Regions from separate parts of the Pseudoalteromonas sp. 120-MNA-CIBAN-0494 genome, predicted to be linked through region 4. Evidence: predicted binding sites of a transcription regulator. Region 4 holds the regulator's gene; each other region holds the start of a gene.
What was found. Region 4 encodes LexA, which represses DNA repair genes until DNA is damaged. Its sites were predicted from a motif close to TACTGTATNNNNATACAGTA; they were not measured.

Region 1 (4,193 bases), on a different contig from region 4:
ATGGTATTTTTCTTGTCCATATAAACGACGGCTTTCGGCATGGCTAATATATAGTTTATCCATAGCGCGGGTCATACCTACATAACAAAGGCGGCGTTCTTCTTCTAAACGGCCAGACTCTTCATTACTTTGTTGAGAAGGGAACATACCTTCCTCTACGCCAACCATAAACACTAACGGAAATTCTAAACCTTTAGCTGAGTGCAATGTCATCATTTGTACGGCGTCTTCGTGCTCTTCTGCTTGTCCTTCACCAGATTCAAGCGAGGTATGCGCTAAAAAGCCTTGTAGAGGAGAGCTATATTCTTCTTCCTCAGGCAATTCGTACTGATCGCAAGCGCTAATAAGTTCTTCTAAGTTTTCTACTCGGGCACGGCCTTTTTCACCTTTTTCGGCTTGGTACATTGCCATTAACCCAGAAGTTTGAATAACGTACTTAGCTTGCTCATGTAGCGTTAGATCGCTAATTTTATCTTCAATATGCTCTACTAGTTCGACAAACTTACTCACTGCACCAGAAGCGCGGCCAGATAAATGTTGTTGCTCTACAATTGCTTTTGCTGCATACCAAAGTGGTAACGATTCGGCGCGTGCACAGTCGCGTATATGGCTTAGCGTTTTATCGCCAATACCACGAGCTGGAGTATTAATTACTCGTTCAAATGCAGCATCGTCTTGACGGTTACCTATTATGCGTAAGTACGACAGGGCGTCTTTAATTTCTTGGCGTTCGAAGAATCGCATGCCGCCATAAATACGATACTTTAGGCCTTCTTGTAGCATGGCTTCTTCGAGTACACGTGATTGCGCATTACTTCTATATAAAATAGCCGCATCTTGCAGCGCATTGCCGGCATTTAACCAACTACGCAGTTTACTACTTACAAAACGCGCTTCGTCTAGCTCGTTAAATGCGGCGTAAATAGAAATAGGTTCGCCCTCGTTACCGTCGGTCCATAAGCTTTTACCCATACGCTCTGAGTTATTTTGGATCAGGGCATTTGAGGCTTTTAATATAGTGGCGGTAGAGCGATAGTTTTGCTCAAGACGAATGGTCTCTGCGCTAAAGTCAGTTAAAAAACGTTTAATGTTTTCTATTTTTGCACCGCGCCAACCATAGATACTCTGATCGTCATCGCCAACAATCATAATACTATTGGAGTCGCCAGCAAGTAGTTTTAACCATGCGTATTGTATGGTGTTGGTGTCTTGAAACTCGTCTACTAACATGTGTGCAAAGCGCTGTTGATAATGGCGCAGTAGTGTAGGGTTATTTTTGAGTACTTCGTAGCTGCGCAGTAGTATTTCGGCAAAATCGACTAAGCCTGCTCTGTCGCATGCTTCTTGATACGCCGCGTACACGCGCAGCATCATTTGCTCGTTAATATCGTAGGCTTGAATATCTTTAGGGCGAAGTGCTTCATCTTTTTTAGCGCTTATGTACCAACCAAACTGTTTAGCGGGCCATTTTTTATCATCAATATTCATCGATTTTAATAAACGTTTGATCATACGTAGCTGATCGTCTGAGTCTAAAATTTGAAATGCTTCGGGTAATTTTGCTTCACGGTGGTGCGCGCGTAAAATACGGTGCGACAAACCATGGAAAGTACCAATCCACATACCACCAACCGGCGCTTTTAGCGTCTCTTCAACGCGAGTACGCATCTCTTTAGCTGCTTTATTAGTAAAGGTAACCGCAAAAATACTATACGCTGAGGCTTGCTCAACTTGCATTAGCCAAGCAATACGATGAACCAACACTCGTGTTTTACCAGACCCAGCACCTGCTAATACCAGCATGTTTTGTAGTGGGGCTGCAACGGCATCGCGTTGTTTGTCGTTTAAGCCATCGAGTAATTGTGAAACGTCCATCGTTACGCCTTTTTAATCAATAATGCGGGCAGTATAGCAGGTGTTTTTGTTAGGCTAAATAAAATACTGTTTTTATACACAGCTATTCATAAAATTATGTTCTAAACTAGTAGCTTGATAGCGAATCAAAAATGGAAAAGGTTAAAAAGATATAATAAAAATTGCTAATTTGACCTCAATTTAGTAAAAATCACCACAGCGTTAAACTGATAAAAATACAACTATATGATTTGTAACATTTATTAAATTGGCATAGAGTGTGTAAGTAATTCTATAGCTAAAATATAAAAATTAAATAAACTACAGAGGTTAGTATGTCAGGACAAGGTTCAGGCGGTAACGTAATCGCAGCATTATGTAATATATTTTTCCCGGGGTTGGGGCAGCTAGTGCAAGGGCGTATTCTTGCCGCGCTTATATTCGCTATATTATTTTTTGGTGGTGCGGCATTATGGTTTTTAATTGTGCCAGGAATAATTGCCGCTATTGTATATGTTTGGGCAATTATTGATGCAGCACGTTATAGATCGTGACGTAATTAATATTAAAGCTTTATAAAATAGCGCCTTTTGGCGCTATTTTGCTTTTTAGCGTCTGCAGCTATTTACGTATATAATTGCGCAACTAACGATTTAAAAGCGATACGTATGGAATATCAATTTATTCGCGATCCAATTAGCGGATTACGCATTAAAATAAGTAGCGAGCATGCCATAATTGGCCGCTGGTTAAACGAAGAAATAGGCAAAGATAAAATAGCTATGGTGCAAGCGCTTATTGCATCGGTGAGTTCAAGCTTTGAGCCTTTAATACTAAAAGGCCAAGAAATAGATTTAATTTTAACGAAAGACGAAGCTCTATTTGAAGCCCATGCTCTGCACCAAGACAGCGAAGATCTTATGGCTTATCAAGATGACGATTTAGCGCTTGAAGAAAATGGCCTAAGCAGTGGTTGTGGTTTTGAAGATTTTATAGACCTAATAAACTCATGGCATGAGTTTACGACTTCAAGATAAACATAGTTAGCACACTAATGAAAATATACAGCAATGCACAACAAGCATTTTATCTGTATTATTCTGTTTATAAACTTATTAAAAGTAGAAAGTAAAAATGAGAAATATTGATTTAAAAATTATAGATAACCGTCTAGGTACTGAATTCCCATTACCAAAATATGCAACTGAAGGTTCTGCTGGTATTGACCTTAGAGCTTGTATTGAAGCTGAACTAGTTTTAGAGCCAGGGCAAGTTGAGCTTATTCCATCTGGTTTTGCTGTACATATGAAAGATAATAGCCTTGCCGCGACTATAATTCCTCGCTCTGGTTCTGGTCATAAGCATGGTTTAGTCATGGGGAACTTAGTCGGATTGATTGACTCAGACTACCAAGGACAAATATTTATTTCTCTTTGGAATCGCAGCGCTAAAACATACACTGTTGAAGTAGGTGAAAGAATAGCTCAACTTGTATTTGTGCCAATTGTACAAGTAGGTTTTAACGTTGTTAACGAATTTGATGCAACTGAGCGCGGTGAAGGTGGTTTTGGTAGTTCAGGTAAAAGCTAACTAGAATACTAAGGATAGTTTATGATACTTGCAAAGGACTTAGAAAATAGAAAAATAGATATAGCTCCCTTATGCTCTGACTCGGTAGAGCAAGTTTCCGTCGATCTTAGTATCGGTTCTATGTACAAGAAAGCAGGAGATACTGATTGGAGACATATCACAGATAAAGTTGTGATTTCGCCAAATAGTTGTTTACTTATCTGTACAGAACAGACAATAAAGATGCCGAACAACGCTTTTGCATTTCTATCTTCTAAAGGCAGTCTTGGTGCCAAGGGGATTCTTGTTGCTAATACTAAGGTAGATCCTTTATTCGAAGGAAAGTTACACATACCGGTTTTTAACGTAGGCAATAAAAAAGTATCTCTATCTACAAAGGATAAATTTTGTTCCCTCACATTTTTGACAACGGAACATCCAATTATTGGTAACAGTACAAGAAATGCTGTAAATATTGAACCTAGTGATACAAGCAAGTTTAAAGACTTCTTTAGTAATCATACCCCACATGTGATAACGGGAGTCGTATCTATTTTAACATCTGTAATAACAATTTCTCTAACATATCTACTTACAAAGGCATGAGAAGATGATCCTTACGCAAGTCGCACTTAAGGCGCTAGTTGAAAATAATGCGGTGGTTAGACGAAATCAGGACGTTGTGGTTGACACAACGTCAATAGGGCTACATTTAGATAATCAGTTTACTAAATATGCGCCTTATAATGGTGAAGCTTTCACTCCGCCCA
Region 2 (4,193 bases), on a different contig from region 4:
ATAGTCTAAACCACCGTGTGCAATCCCCGCCGGTTGTTGGGCTTTGATTTGGCGTACTTGTTGTAAACCCATCATCACTGCTGCCGCAGCTGCAACACCACCCAAAACAGGCCCTACAATAGGAATAAGGGCCAAAGACGTATAGGCTACAGTTGCACCTTGGTATGTATTTATAACAGCTTGGGCAATGGCAAACGCTTTATAGGCCTTAAAGGCTGTTTTACTTTGTCCAGCCATTGCTTTAAAAGTAGTGGCCCCCAAGCCAACAATAGCGTTGGATTTTTCAGTTTCTGTTTTTTCTCAAAGTTGGAAAAGCCGAGAGTCAAATATGACTTCAGATATCAAAACTTTTGACTGACCGGTTATCGCTCAAAGCTGCTCATTCTGAATTAAAAACTAACTAATAAAAGCTGAGGGTTTCACGTTGATCACTAAATTGATTATTAATTCTAAGCTTTCATAAATCATGATTAAGATGATATGTTTAAAGGCCTCTACTCTCACAGCGACTTTTTACTACATCATTTTGATTCTTTTGTAGCTTTGAAATTTTTTCTGCTCTAGTACATTCCCAAGCATCTACAGGATACATTTTATCCCACGCATTCATTAGCTGGCGTTGTGATTTACTCATGCTGTATCGTTTATAGGTGTTCTCCATATACAGATAAGTACGCGCAATTTGCCCTCTAGCCATTTCAGGTGGCTCAGCTTTGCTGTTATCAATTTTCATCGCACAACGCCCAAAATCGCTTTTAGCCGCAGGAAGCATAGTAAAGTTATGATTGCTTCTCAGAGCATTCACAGCGCCCATGGCCGGATAAAGGTTAAACATATCAGCTTGCATAAAACGGTATTCTGTATTTACTTTTTCAGCACACCTTCGACCTTTAAATGACTTCCCCTTACTATTTACACACTGCTTATGGCCATCTCGCCATTCGCTAAAAGTACGACCAAAGTTTTCTGCTGGAACAACGTGCTCCCATTCAATTTTTTCTGCTCGTTTGATGTACTTTGTTGTAGAAAAGCCCTCCGGTGCGGTTACTCTTTTACTAGCGTCAAATGTCGCTCCACAATAAAGTGTAATGCGGTGATTGTTATAAACCTGCTTTTCTAGAAGTCGTTTAGCTTTGCTAAATGAGTCGATTTCTTGATTTGCTGAAGAGGTAGCTGAGAAAATAAGTGTTGCTAACAGTGAAATTGTGGATGCTTTCATTATGATTCTTGGTACCTATTTCGGTTTAAATATGTCACATATAATAAATGAGTTAATAAGCTAGATCTCATTTGTGGTGACTGATAATTTTAATTTGTAGAACTCAAATATTATGCTTTTAAAATTTAATGGGAAAGCTACTTCCCAGTCCATGTATTGTCATTTTGATACTGTCCAGAGCAAGCGCTGTTATATGCAAATTGGCCCGTAGACTTATCTCGACAGCGCTAGACTAAGTTGTAGTTACCATCATAAAACTGGTCCCATGCATAACCAGAAGAATAGTTATTTGACCCGCCAGCTCCTGCCGCAGCAACAGCTAAAACGACGACACCTACCGCAACGACAGCAGCAACAACGCCTTGAGCGATTTCTTTTCTGTCTTGTGCAGCTAATATCTCACATTTGTATTGAGTGAGTGCTCTATATTTAACTTCTCTGTTAAGCGCGAAGATATAGTTCGCTTCATCAGTATTTTCGGTGGTATAACTTTTAGCGAGGATATCTTTATCATCAAGGTAGTTTCGACACACTTGAGCATCTGTTAATTCAGAGTCACCGGCAATGATGGCGTGTCTAGAGGCTGAACAGCCAGTAATAACGCTAAGTATTAGAAAAGATGCAATAGTGTTTTTAACTAAAGTCATTAGTAAGTTATTCCATAATTAAAATAAGCTTTGAGTAAGCTCATAATTCCTTTGTGAAATTTTAACAAACCGATGGTAATTTTACTAATTGTTATTAAAGGGGTTTTTCATCTTTAAGCCTAAAACATGCTTATATCAGCTCTAATAAAACTATCGTCTCACAAAAAGAACCTTGGCATAATTTAAACCTTAAATTAAACTGTATATATAAACAGTGTTTGAGGTGTGTATGTTCGTTATTCCAATTTTTATAGAAGCAGGCATTACCGGCTTTGAATCTCCTGCCGCAGAATATGTAGAGCTCGGTATTTCAATCGATGAACTAATCATTAAACACCCGAATGCTACTTTTATTGGTATCGCTTCTGGGCAATCCATGCAAGAAGTAGGAATATTCGATGGTGACTTACTAGTCATTGATAGAGCTGAGGATGTAAGTACCGGCGATATTATTGTTGCTAGTTATAACGGTTCGTTTGTTTGTAAAATCATAGATAAATCGAAACGCTTACTTATCTCTGCCTCTAAAGATTATAAGTCTGTTTATATCTCTAATGATGACGACTTTAAGCTCGAAGGCGTCGTTACTGCTAGTATCCGCCTACACAGAAATAAAGCTGAGGTGAATCGATGTTTGCCCTCGTAGATGCAGTGGCATTTTATGCCAGTGCGGAGAAGGTATTTGACCCATCCATTCGCTTTAAACCTGTTGTTGTTCTAACAAATAACGATGGGTGTATTTGTGCCATATGCCCTATTGCTAGAAAGCTTAATATCCCGAAATTTGAACCTTACTTCAAAATTAGACCCTATTTAGAGCAGCATAATGTCGTTGTGCGCTCTTCAAATTATGAACTCTACGCTGATTTGAGTGAAAGAATGATGACGGTCATAAATCGTTTTTGTGATGACCATTATGTTTATAGTATTGATGAGTCATTTTTACGTTTTACTGGTTTTTCTAGAATTATTAATGACTGGGCTGACTACGGACACACAATACGACGAGCTGTATGGCGCGAAACTGGTTTGCCTGTTGGTGTCGGCTTTGGTATTACGCCTACGTTAGCTAAAGCAGCCAACCATGCGGCGAAAAAACTCTCTGGTTATAACGGGGTTGCTGTTATTAATGATGATATCTCACGGCAGGAAGTCCTTATGCGTATGGATGTTACCGATGTCTGGGGTATTGGCTCTCGACTCGGTAAAAAACTCAAGGTGATGGGAATTAAAAGTGCATGGGATTTAGCGAATCAAAACCCTAAAGAAATGCGACGTATGTTTAGCGTTGTTGTTGAGAGGACTGTGAGTGAGCTTAACGGCATCGCCTGTTTAAGTTGGGATGAAGTAAAACAGAATAAAAAAGAAATCTACTCAACGAGAAGTTTCGGCGAAAGAGTAAGTGACTTAAATACATTAAAATCAGCCCTCGTAACACACGCAGCGATTGTTGGCAGCAAACTAAGGAAACAGCAGTCATTAGCAAAACGACTCGTGATATTCGCTGCAAGCTCGCCACACGAAGACGTGTATTATAAGAAATCGTTGCTCTATGATTTTCCTATACCTACATCAGATACCAGTGTTATAGCCAATGCTGTTTCAGATGTTATTGATGATATTTTTAAGGCTAACACGCGCTTTTATCGCTGCGGTATTGGCGCAATAGAATTAGAAGGTGAGTTATTTCAACAAGCAGATATGTTTTCTGTAAGTAAAGATAACCCAGAAGTAATGGCGTGTTTGGATGCTATAAATAAACGTTATGGGGTCGGCACTTTATCTTTAGGAAGTGAAAAGCTCACAAAATCATGGAACATGAAACGGGCTTTTTTATCGCCCCATTACACAACCCGCTGGTCAGATATTCCAATCATAGATTGTGATTGAACTGGGTTAGAACCATCAAATATTGAATGTGGTAACAGTGTATTTAGTTTATAAGGTTACAGGAAATCTTTATTGGAATTTCTTAATTAAAACCCTTTTTGCCTTGTGTAGCGCTACAGTATTTTGAATTTAGACCCACTTTAGTTATATCTATGACTCCTTTCTTCAGGTTAGCTTGTTTAGATGTTACCAGCAATGCAAAAATGATCCACTTCAACAATTGAAATCTGATCCAGTTAACTTAACACTGGTGCTTTTCGGTAAGCACCATGATTTCAAAAGAAGAGTTCATGAAAATAAAAGTCTTAGCCATGCAAGGCATGTCTCAACGAGCCATTGCTAAACAGTTAGGCATATCGCGTAACACCGTTAAAAAATACCTTCAGGGTGATTTTGACGAGCCGCATTATGCTACTCGTAAAACGGGTATTTCAAAA
Region 3 (4,193 bases), on a different contig from region 4:
TATGCCATTAAATTATGCCGATAGCGATTTAAAACTTAGCCTTAAAGCCTCAAAAGTCCTCATTGTTGATGATCAGTTACTTAGCTTAATTGTACTGAAAAAAATATTATCAAAGCACTTTATTGTTAACACCGCCAACAGCGGTGAAGAAGCAGTTGAAATATGTAAATCTAATACTCCCGATATCGTACTGCTGGATATTTCAATGGATGGCATATGCGGTATAGAAACCTGTTTAAAATTTAAAACGACGACACAAACCCAAGACATTCCCGTTATATTTGTTACCTCCTTTGAAAAGCAAGAAGAGGACTGCTGGGAAGCGGGCGCGGTAGACTTTATTCAAAAACCGATTAACCCAGAAACCTTATACAGAAGAGTAAGGGCGCACTTAACTATTAAGCTGCAACATGACTTATTAAGTCAAAAAGTGTTTCTGGATGACTTAACTAAAGTGTTTAACCGTCGTTATTTTGATACTCATATAAATAAAATACAATTGAGTGCATTAAGAGAGAATACACAATACGCTTTATTACTTATGGATATTGATTACTTTAAGCAATACAACGATATTTATGGACACGTAGAAGGCGACGTTGTTTTACATTTAGTTGCTCAAACAATTGCTAACAGCCTGCAAAGGCCAAGCGATTTTGTTGCCCGCTATGGCGGCGAAGAATTTGTGGTTGTGCTACCCCATACCAACGAGGAAGGCGCTCGCTGTGTTGCTGAAAAAATTAAAAATAACATATCCGGCTTAGGTGTTTTACATAAGTACTCAGAGTTTGAATTTGTCACTATAAGTATAGGTGGGGCTACGTTATTGCAATCAGACGAAGGCAATATAGATATTTTGCAACGCGCAGATAAAAAAATGTACGCCGCTAAAGCACAAGGGCGAAATACAGTGTGCTTTTAAAGCGCAGCGAGCCCAGTATCAAAATATACGGTAGAGCAGTTATTAACGCAGCAGGCCTATAGGTATGTAAGTAAATAGCCAATAGTTGCTCGAAAGTAAAATTTTATTTTAGCCATACACATCGCCTGTAACAGCCAACCCTAGGCATGGCTATTGGATGTATTTAAGGTTCAGTTGCCTGTAATTACCTACTTTACTCACCGCACGGTTAGTTGCAGTTTGTTATACGCTATGACACTTTTTATATTTTTTGCCACTTTGGCAAGGGCAGTTGTCATTTCTGCTTATTTTAATATCGGCTACCGGAAATAGTGTGCCTTCAAGGTAGCGCCACTGCCCATCTTGTTTAATAAACAACGACTTTTCGTGCAACTCGCAATATAGGTTTTGGTAAAAGTAATTTACTTTAAATGTTATAAAGCCTTCGCTTGCATCGTGCTCAGTGTCGATGACGGTTAGCTTTATAAAGCGGCAGCTATCAGCAAAGTCTTTAATCTCTTTTACAGGGTTTTCTGCCTGTTTTTCATTTGCATAAGTTTGATAAACATAAGTTGCATTTTTAAGTACATATGCGCTGTAGCGAGCACGCATAAGTTGCTCAGGTGTTTCAGCTATTTTTGATGCTAAATGAAGTGGCTCACAGCAGTCAGCATAATTTTGCTGGCTGCCACAAAAGCAAGGAGAAGTCGTTAATGAGGTCATAATATTAATATAAAGTGTTTAAAACACGAGTTTAACAAGCTTATTGAGTTAGTGGTATCTCAAGGTTGTGAGTATTTTTAGTAAAACAGTAAAGCTTAGTATTTGTAGTGCTTAAATTTAATGATAGCTGTGTCAGCTGTTGATCATTAATAATATCAGTCCAGGTAATAACCGCAGCAAAGTTTCCGTTGTGCAGCGCCGAGCTAAGTACATACTCTAAGTTTACTAAATGTTTTTGCCTGATCACCAGTAATTTGCTTGTGTCAATGGAGCATGAATCAAGCAAGGCTTTACTCGGTACATGGTCGGGGGCAATCAGCAGTGTCCATGCATTTAAGCTGTTGTATTGGTGTAATACTTTAAGCAATTCAAAGGTTGCTGAAATTTCATCTTCAATTTGAATTAAATTTACACAATCACTTTTATCGTCTTGCTGATAACTTTTAACGGTTCTTACGGTAATAGGCTGTAACATTAATCTCTCACTCACTGGGTTTTTATACAGTACCCATATACAGTAGTTTATACAGTGTTGTGGTGCAAGTGTTTTTTTGCTAATTATTTGTACAGTCATTCAGTTTTAAATTTTTACACGGATAAAAAAACAAAAATAACTATTAAAAACAGGGCGTTAATATTTTAGGTATATGTTTTATATTTTTTATTAAAGCTATGCGGCGAATAGCACCTATACAGTACTTTATGCTCTATTATTTACGTTAAAGTAAAGCTGATTGCTCAGCATATAAGCACGGTAATTATTATTTTTAAAACCTGAAGTACATACGTATTACCGTGTCATATTTATTATTTCAGCTACTTCAATAACTTAATGCATAACAAGGTAAAATGTCCGGTATTTCGCTATTTTTATGCTAAAATCTCGCCACTTTTTACTACCTTAAGTTTGTTATGCTCGAAGCCTTATTTAAAATCCGCGCAAATGATTCCTCAGTACAACGTGAATGTGTTGCCGGTATGACTACTTTTATTACTATGGTTTATATTGTTTTTGTTAATCCAGCAATGCTTGCCCAAGCAGGAATGGATCAAGGCGCTGCGTTTGTAGCTACATGTATTGCAGCTGCAATAGGCTGTTTTATTATGGGCCTATGGGCCAATTATCCGTTAGCGTTAGCGCCGGGTATGGGATTAAATGCTTTTTTTACCTATGGCGTTGTTTTAGGAATGGGCTATACCTGGGAAGCGGCATTAGGTGCTGTGTTTATGTCGGGTTGTATATTTTTATTTTTAAGTTTATTTAAAGTACGAGAGTGGATTATTAATGCCATTCCACTGGTGCTAAAACAAGCAATAGCGACCGGTATTGGTGCTTTTTTGGCGCTAATTGCGCTTAAAAGTGCAGGGATCATAGTATCTAGCCCTGCAACCTTAGTGCAGCTAGGTGATATTACTGCACCTGGGCCATTACTTGCTATTTTAAGTTTTTTTGTGATTGCGGCATTGTTATATCGCGACTTTAAAAGTGGTGTGTTAATTAGTATTTTACTGGTAACAGGTATTGCTTTGGCTTTTGGTTTGGTTGAATATCAGGGGGTTATGTCTATGCCGCCGTCAATTTTACCAACCTTTATGCAACTTGATTTTAGTGCGGCATTTGAGCTTTCAATGTTGAGTGTTATTTTTGCATTTTTATTTGTAGATTTATTTGATACCTCAGGCACCTTGGTTGCGGTCACGCAAAAAGCAGGGCTTGCAGATGAAAAAGGCAATATGCCACGTTTAGGGCGCGCTCTTAGCGCTGATAGCACTGCCACTATTGCTGGTGCAATGCTTGGTACATCTACTACTACATCTTACATAGAGTCGGTGGCTGGCGTTTCTGTAGGCGGACGCACAGGCTTAACAGCCGTTGTTGTGGGTATTTGTTTTTTATTGATGATGTTTTTTGCGCCACTAGCGCAAATGGTGCCAGCGTATGCCACTGCCGGTGCTATTTTATATGTTTCGGTACTTATGCTACAAAACTTAAAGTTTGTAAACTGGGACGACATGACAGATGCCATTCCTGTTAGTGTGGTGTTATTAATGACCCCGCTGACATTTTCTATTGCTCATGGTATAGCGCTTGGGTTTATTTCTTACACCGCGGTTAAGGTGTTATGCGGTAAAAAGGATCAAGTAAGTATTAGTGTGTGGATTTTAACGGCATTGTTTATTGTTAAGTTTGCATTTTTATCTTAAAAAACTTATTTATCTATCAATAAAAAAAGCCCATACAAAATTGTATGGGCTTTTTTTATAAGTTTTAGTACTAATTTACCATTTCTTTTTCGGAGCAAATAAAACATCTAGGTCATCTTGCTCTTGCTCAGTTTTCTTTTTAAGTGCATTGGCATTCGATGCTCTTAACTCAACACTAATAGCTTCTAAGTAGCCTTCTACTTCTTGGTATTTAGCAGTTACATATGGATCGCTATACGATACCGCACTGAGTGAGGCATGGGCTTTTTCAAAATATTGTCTAGCTGAACCTACCATACCTGCAGAGCGCGCCGATAAACCACGTTTAATTTGGCTTTCAATATTTATTTGTAACTGCAGTTTT
Region 4 (4,193 bases):
AAAAGGTGAATATTGCAGAGTTGATTTGGTATAAGCGTAAAACTGCGTTAAAGTTTACAGCGAACTAATTAGAGGATAAACAGCAGACAATGTCGGAAATTCAATTTTTAAATGTAGACCTAGAGCTTGAGTCAAAGCAAGATATTAGCGTGCTTGTAGCTGACCTAAAAAAAATCGCCACTATTTTACATTATGATAAAGACGAATACCGTCAGTTAGCGCGTATAGAAGTAACAGGCGAAATATCTTCACCGGATAAAGCAATTAACCACTTATGTGAGTTAGTAGAGTCATGCTCGCGGGCTGCACTTAAGCAATGGTTGAGTTGTTCGCGCCGTACCTTTGATATTGGTTTTGAATCGGGCACTTCGCCAAAGTGTTTTAACCAAGCGCTGCACGCCGATACATTATTACGTATATCGGCAATTGGTGCAGGCATGGAAATTACTATTTACCCGCTAGAAAAATAGCGTTAGCCTTTGCGCTCTACAACAGCTGCGGTCATTTTTGATACGCAGCAAAGCTCGCCGCGACTATTCGTTATTTTTATTTCCCATACTGAGCTACGTTTGCCAATATGAAACGCTTTTGCGGTGGCGGTTAAGGTGCCATTACGCGAGGCTTTTAAATGGCTGGCACTGATCTCTTGCCCTACACAATAAAATTTAGTGAAGTCGACCACAAAATTAGCCGCGTAGCTGGCAACACTTTCGGCTAAAACCACGTTTGCTCCGCCATGCACCATGCCTATAGGGTTATGGTGCGCAGGAATTGCTGGCATAGTGGCAACTAAGTAATCATCACCAATTTCAGTTATTTCAATCCCCATGGTTTTCATCAGTGTACCTTGGCCATTTATGCCTTGGTCTAACTGCTTACAAAACGCTAAAGTAATAGGTTGATGCCAAATACTCATTGTTACTCCTTTAAAGGTTGAAAACGATAACCGATAATACGATTTTTCATGGCGATATGATAGCCAAATTAGTGCAGCTACTGCATGGTAATACAGTGCTACTTTTTGCTTTCTACATAGTGCTTAATTTCATCGAGATCTTTTTTTAGCATTTTACGCATCGAACTTTTAAGAAAAAACCCTATCACTGCAGAGATCATTTTTACCCAAATAGACTCAGAGCTATCAGAAAAAGTCATGGTTAAACAGGTGCTAGGTTCGGCGGCGGTAAGTGACAGCTTAGTGGTATAAACTGCCCCGCCATTTTCTGCGCGAGTGCAATAGTATTCATTAGTAACAGCTTCGGTGATCCACATGGTTTCTGAGGCTGCTTTGCCAAAAATTTTTCGTGTTTCTAACCATTTTAGGCCCACTAGCCCTTGTGGTGGCTTCTCGATTATTTTTACATCAATAATGCCAGACAGCATATTGGCACTGTTTTCGATGTCAGTTATTGCCGCCCATACTTTACGTTTAGGACCGTTAATTATTACCGCTACAGTGATATTCATAACACTCTCCGTTAATTCACATTGATGAAGTTAAGGCCCATTACAAAAACGATAGTTAACTAATTTTTAATAACAGCAACAACTTAGTAGTTATGTAATTAATGTAACGTAAAACTAACACTATCGTGATCTGCGTAATTTTATCTGTAATTTACTTGGTAATTTTAAGCTTAGACCAATGCCACCTTTGGCAGCAAAGGCGAGGAGTAATTTAAATTTGCGATTTTCAGATAACTGTATATACTCACAGTTAAATGTACTGTATGGAAAACCAGTTGTATGCGACCATTAACTAACCGCCAAGCGCAAATACTCGAACTTATTAAAGTGTTTATTAAAGACACTGGTATGCCTCCTACACGCGCAGAAATTGCACAAACATTAGGCTTTAAAAGTGCTAATGCAGCAGAAGAGCATTTAAAAGCGCTGGCTAAAAAAGGCGCTATTAAAATGAAACCAGGCGCTAGCCGTGGTATTCAACTTATTGAAGAAGATGAACCAGAACAACTTGGTTTACCGTTAATAGGCCGTGTAGCTGCCGGCGAACCTATTTTGGCGCAACAACATGTTGAGAGCCATTGTAAAATTGACCCGTTAATGTTTAAACCCGCTGCCGATTTTTTATTGCGTGTAAATGGTATGAGCATGCGAGATATTGGTATTATGGATGGTGATTTACTGGCTGTTCATCGCACTCAAGTTGCCGAAAATGGCCAAGTTATTGTTGCCCGCGTTGATGACGATGTAACGGTAAAACGCTTAGAAAAAGCAGGCAAAAAAGTATTATTGCATGCTGAAAATAAAGAATTTTCGTCGATAGAAGTGGATCTTGAAAACGAATCTTTTAATATTGAAGGCTTAGCTGTTGGGGTTATTCGTAATGCTGACTGGATGTGACAATTAAGCTGTTATAGCTATGTAAAATATCGGCATAATTTAATAGCTCAGATAATTAATGCGCACTTTTTAGTGCGCTTTTTTTTGCCTTTTTTTTGTGAAAATTCCGCTGCAATGAAAAAATTATATTAAGTTTATGTTTTTTATCATTTAAGTATTTAATACTCGTTATCGCTGTCTTTTTATTTGTAACCCTTGCTGTTGCTCACTTCCTGCTTAGAACAAAATTAAATAAATCCCATATTTACGCTAATCCCCTAATATTATTTGATTATTTTTCAAACTAAAACTTGCTAGTTGTTCAATTATTAACTAATTGTTAATGGGCTGGACTAACAATAACTCACAGCTTTAGTTTTGAGAAAATATATTTATATATCCGGCAGCAATACAAAAATAAAAAATAACAAATTGGCATTTAAAGCTTATGTCTTTTTGTTTTGCACTCGCAACAGTATTAAAGGAGCTGTCACATGGGTAAATTGAGCTCTACCTTGTGGCTTATATTGTTTGTTTTTCCGCAGTTAGCATTGGCAAATAGCCAATATAATATGCGCAAAGGCGTAACCGATATAAGTAATAATGTTTATCAACTACACATGACCATATTTTTAATATGCTGTGTAATAGGCGTGATTGTATTTGCCGTTATGTTTTGGGCACTTATTCATCATCGTAAATCTAAAGGAGCAGTTGCTGCTCAATTTCACGAAAGTACCAAAGTAGAAATACTCTGGACAGCAATTCCATTTGTTATTTTAATAGCAATGGCAGTCCCCGCAACTAAAACATTAATAGCGATGGAAGATGCCAGTAAAGCGGATATCACTATTAAAGTAACTGGTTCACAATGGAAATGGCATTACGAATATATGGGGGAAGATGTTGAGTTTTACTCAATACTTGCCACACCGCAAAATGAAATTGCTAACCTAGCCGATAAAAACCCCAACTATTTACTTGAGGTAGATAAGCCTCTGGTATTACCGATCAATAAAAAAGTACGCTTTTTAATGACCTCCGACGATGTTATTCATTCTTGGTGGGTGCCCGATTTTGCTATTAAAAAAGATGCAAACCCGGGGTTTATTAACGAAACGTGGACCAACATAAACGAAGTCGGTATTTATCGCGGTCAGTGTGCTGAGCTATGCGGTAAAGATCATGGCTTTATGCCAGTGGTAGTAGAGGCTAAGTCAGAGGCCGATTTTAAAGTTTGGCTAGCAGATGCTAAACAAGCAAAGCAAAAAGCAGCAGCAGCAGATGCTGCATTACTTGACCAAACACTCCCTAAAGAAGAATTAATGACTTTGGGTGAGCAAGTGTATATGGCCAATTGTGCTGCATGTCATCAGCCCACAGGGTTAGGTTTGCCAGGCGTTTTTCCTGCACTTAAAGGCAGCCCGATAGTGCTTGGCGATATAAAAGACCACATTGATATTGTTATTCACGGAAGCCCCGGCACAGCCATGCAAGCCTTTGCTAAACAGCTCTCTATAAAGCAATTAGCAGCGGTAATTACTTATAAGCGTAATGCATGGGGTAATGATACCGGTGATGTAATTCAACCAAGTGAAATACAGGCAGCACTTGATGCCGATGGGGAGGCGAACTAATGAGTAGCATAGTAGAACAACCTGACATTAATGAAGCTCACCACGCTCATCATCCTGCTAAAGGCTTTAAGCGCTGGTTATATACCACAAATCATAAAGATATAGGTAGCTTGTACTTAATTTTTTCGCTAACTATGTTTTTTATTGGTGGTGCTATGGCTATGGTGATCCGCGCTGAGTTATTTCAGCCAGGATTGCAATTAGTCGATCCTC

Region 1: a site for LexA is predicted at 1,940-1,959, ahead of uvrD (DNA helicase II). Genes of this name have one in related genera too.
Region 2: a site for LexA is predicted at 2,064-2,083, ahead of AAEY55_RS16785 (LexA family transcriptional regulator). Genes of this name have one in related genera too.
Region 3: a site for LexA is predicted at 2,125-2,144, ahead of AAEY55_RS10530 (SulA-like leucine-rich domain-containing protein). Genes of this name have one in related genera too.

What each region holds. Positions count from the first base shown of each region.
Region 1 covers NZ_JBEOOE010000059.1:2,663-6,855, reverse strand. Annotated here, with positions in the region: gene uvrD (DNA helicase II) at 1-1,875, opposite strand, end outside; gene AAEY55_RS17685 (hypothetical protein) at 2,190-2,408, shown strand; gene AAEY55_RS17680 (YacL family protein) at 2,523-2,891, shown strand; gene dut (dUTP diphosphatase) at 2,989-3,444, shown strand; gene AAEY55_RS17670 (dCTP deaminase domain-containing protein) at 3,466-4,029, shown strand; gene dcd (dCTP deaminase) at 4,034-4,193, shown strand, end outside.
Region 2 covers NZ_JBEOOE010000045.1:14,959-19,151, forward strand. Annotated here, with positions in the region: gene AAEY55_RS16770 (hypothetical protein) at 1-237, opposite strand, end outside; gene AAEY55_RS16775 (endonuclease) at 485-1,219, opposite strand; gene AAEY55_RS16780 (hypothetical protein) at 1,447-1,866, opposite strand; gene AAEY55_RS16785 (LexA family transcriptional regulator) at 2,096-2,512, shown strand; gene AAEY55_RS16790 (Y-family DNA polymerase) at 2,497-3,756, shown strand; gene istA (IS21 family transposase) at 4,026-4,193, shown strand, end outside.
Region 3 covers NZ_JBEOOE010000014.1:47,105-51,297, forward strand. Annotated here, with positions in the region: gene AAEY55_RS10520 (diguanylate cyclase) at 2-922, shown strand; gene AAEY55_RS10525 (YchJ family protein) at 1,145-1,624, opposite strand; gene AAEY55_RS10530 (SulA-like leucine-rich domain-containing protein) at 1,665-2,099, opposite strand; gene AAEY55_RS10535 (NCS2 family permease) at 2,537-3,829, shown strand; gene AAEY55_RS10540 (hypothetical protein) at 3,905-4,193, opposite strand, start outside.
Region 4 covers NZ_JBEOOE010000005.1:19,897-24,089, reverse strand. Annotated here, with positions in the region: gene AAEY55_RS05455 (hypothetical protein) at 90-470, shown strand; gene AAEY55_RS05450 (PaaI family thioesterase) at 473-916, opposite strand; gene AAEY55_RS05445 (SRPBCC family protein) at 1,015-1,467, opposite strand; gene lexA (transcriptional repressor LexA) at 1,747-2,364, shown strand; gene coxB (cytochrome c oxidase subunit II) at 2,838-3,980, shown strand; gene ctaD (cytochrome c oxidase subunit I) at 3,980-4,193, shown strand, end outside.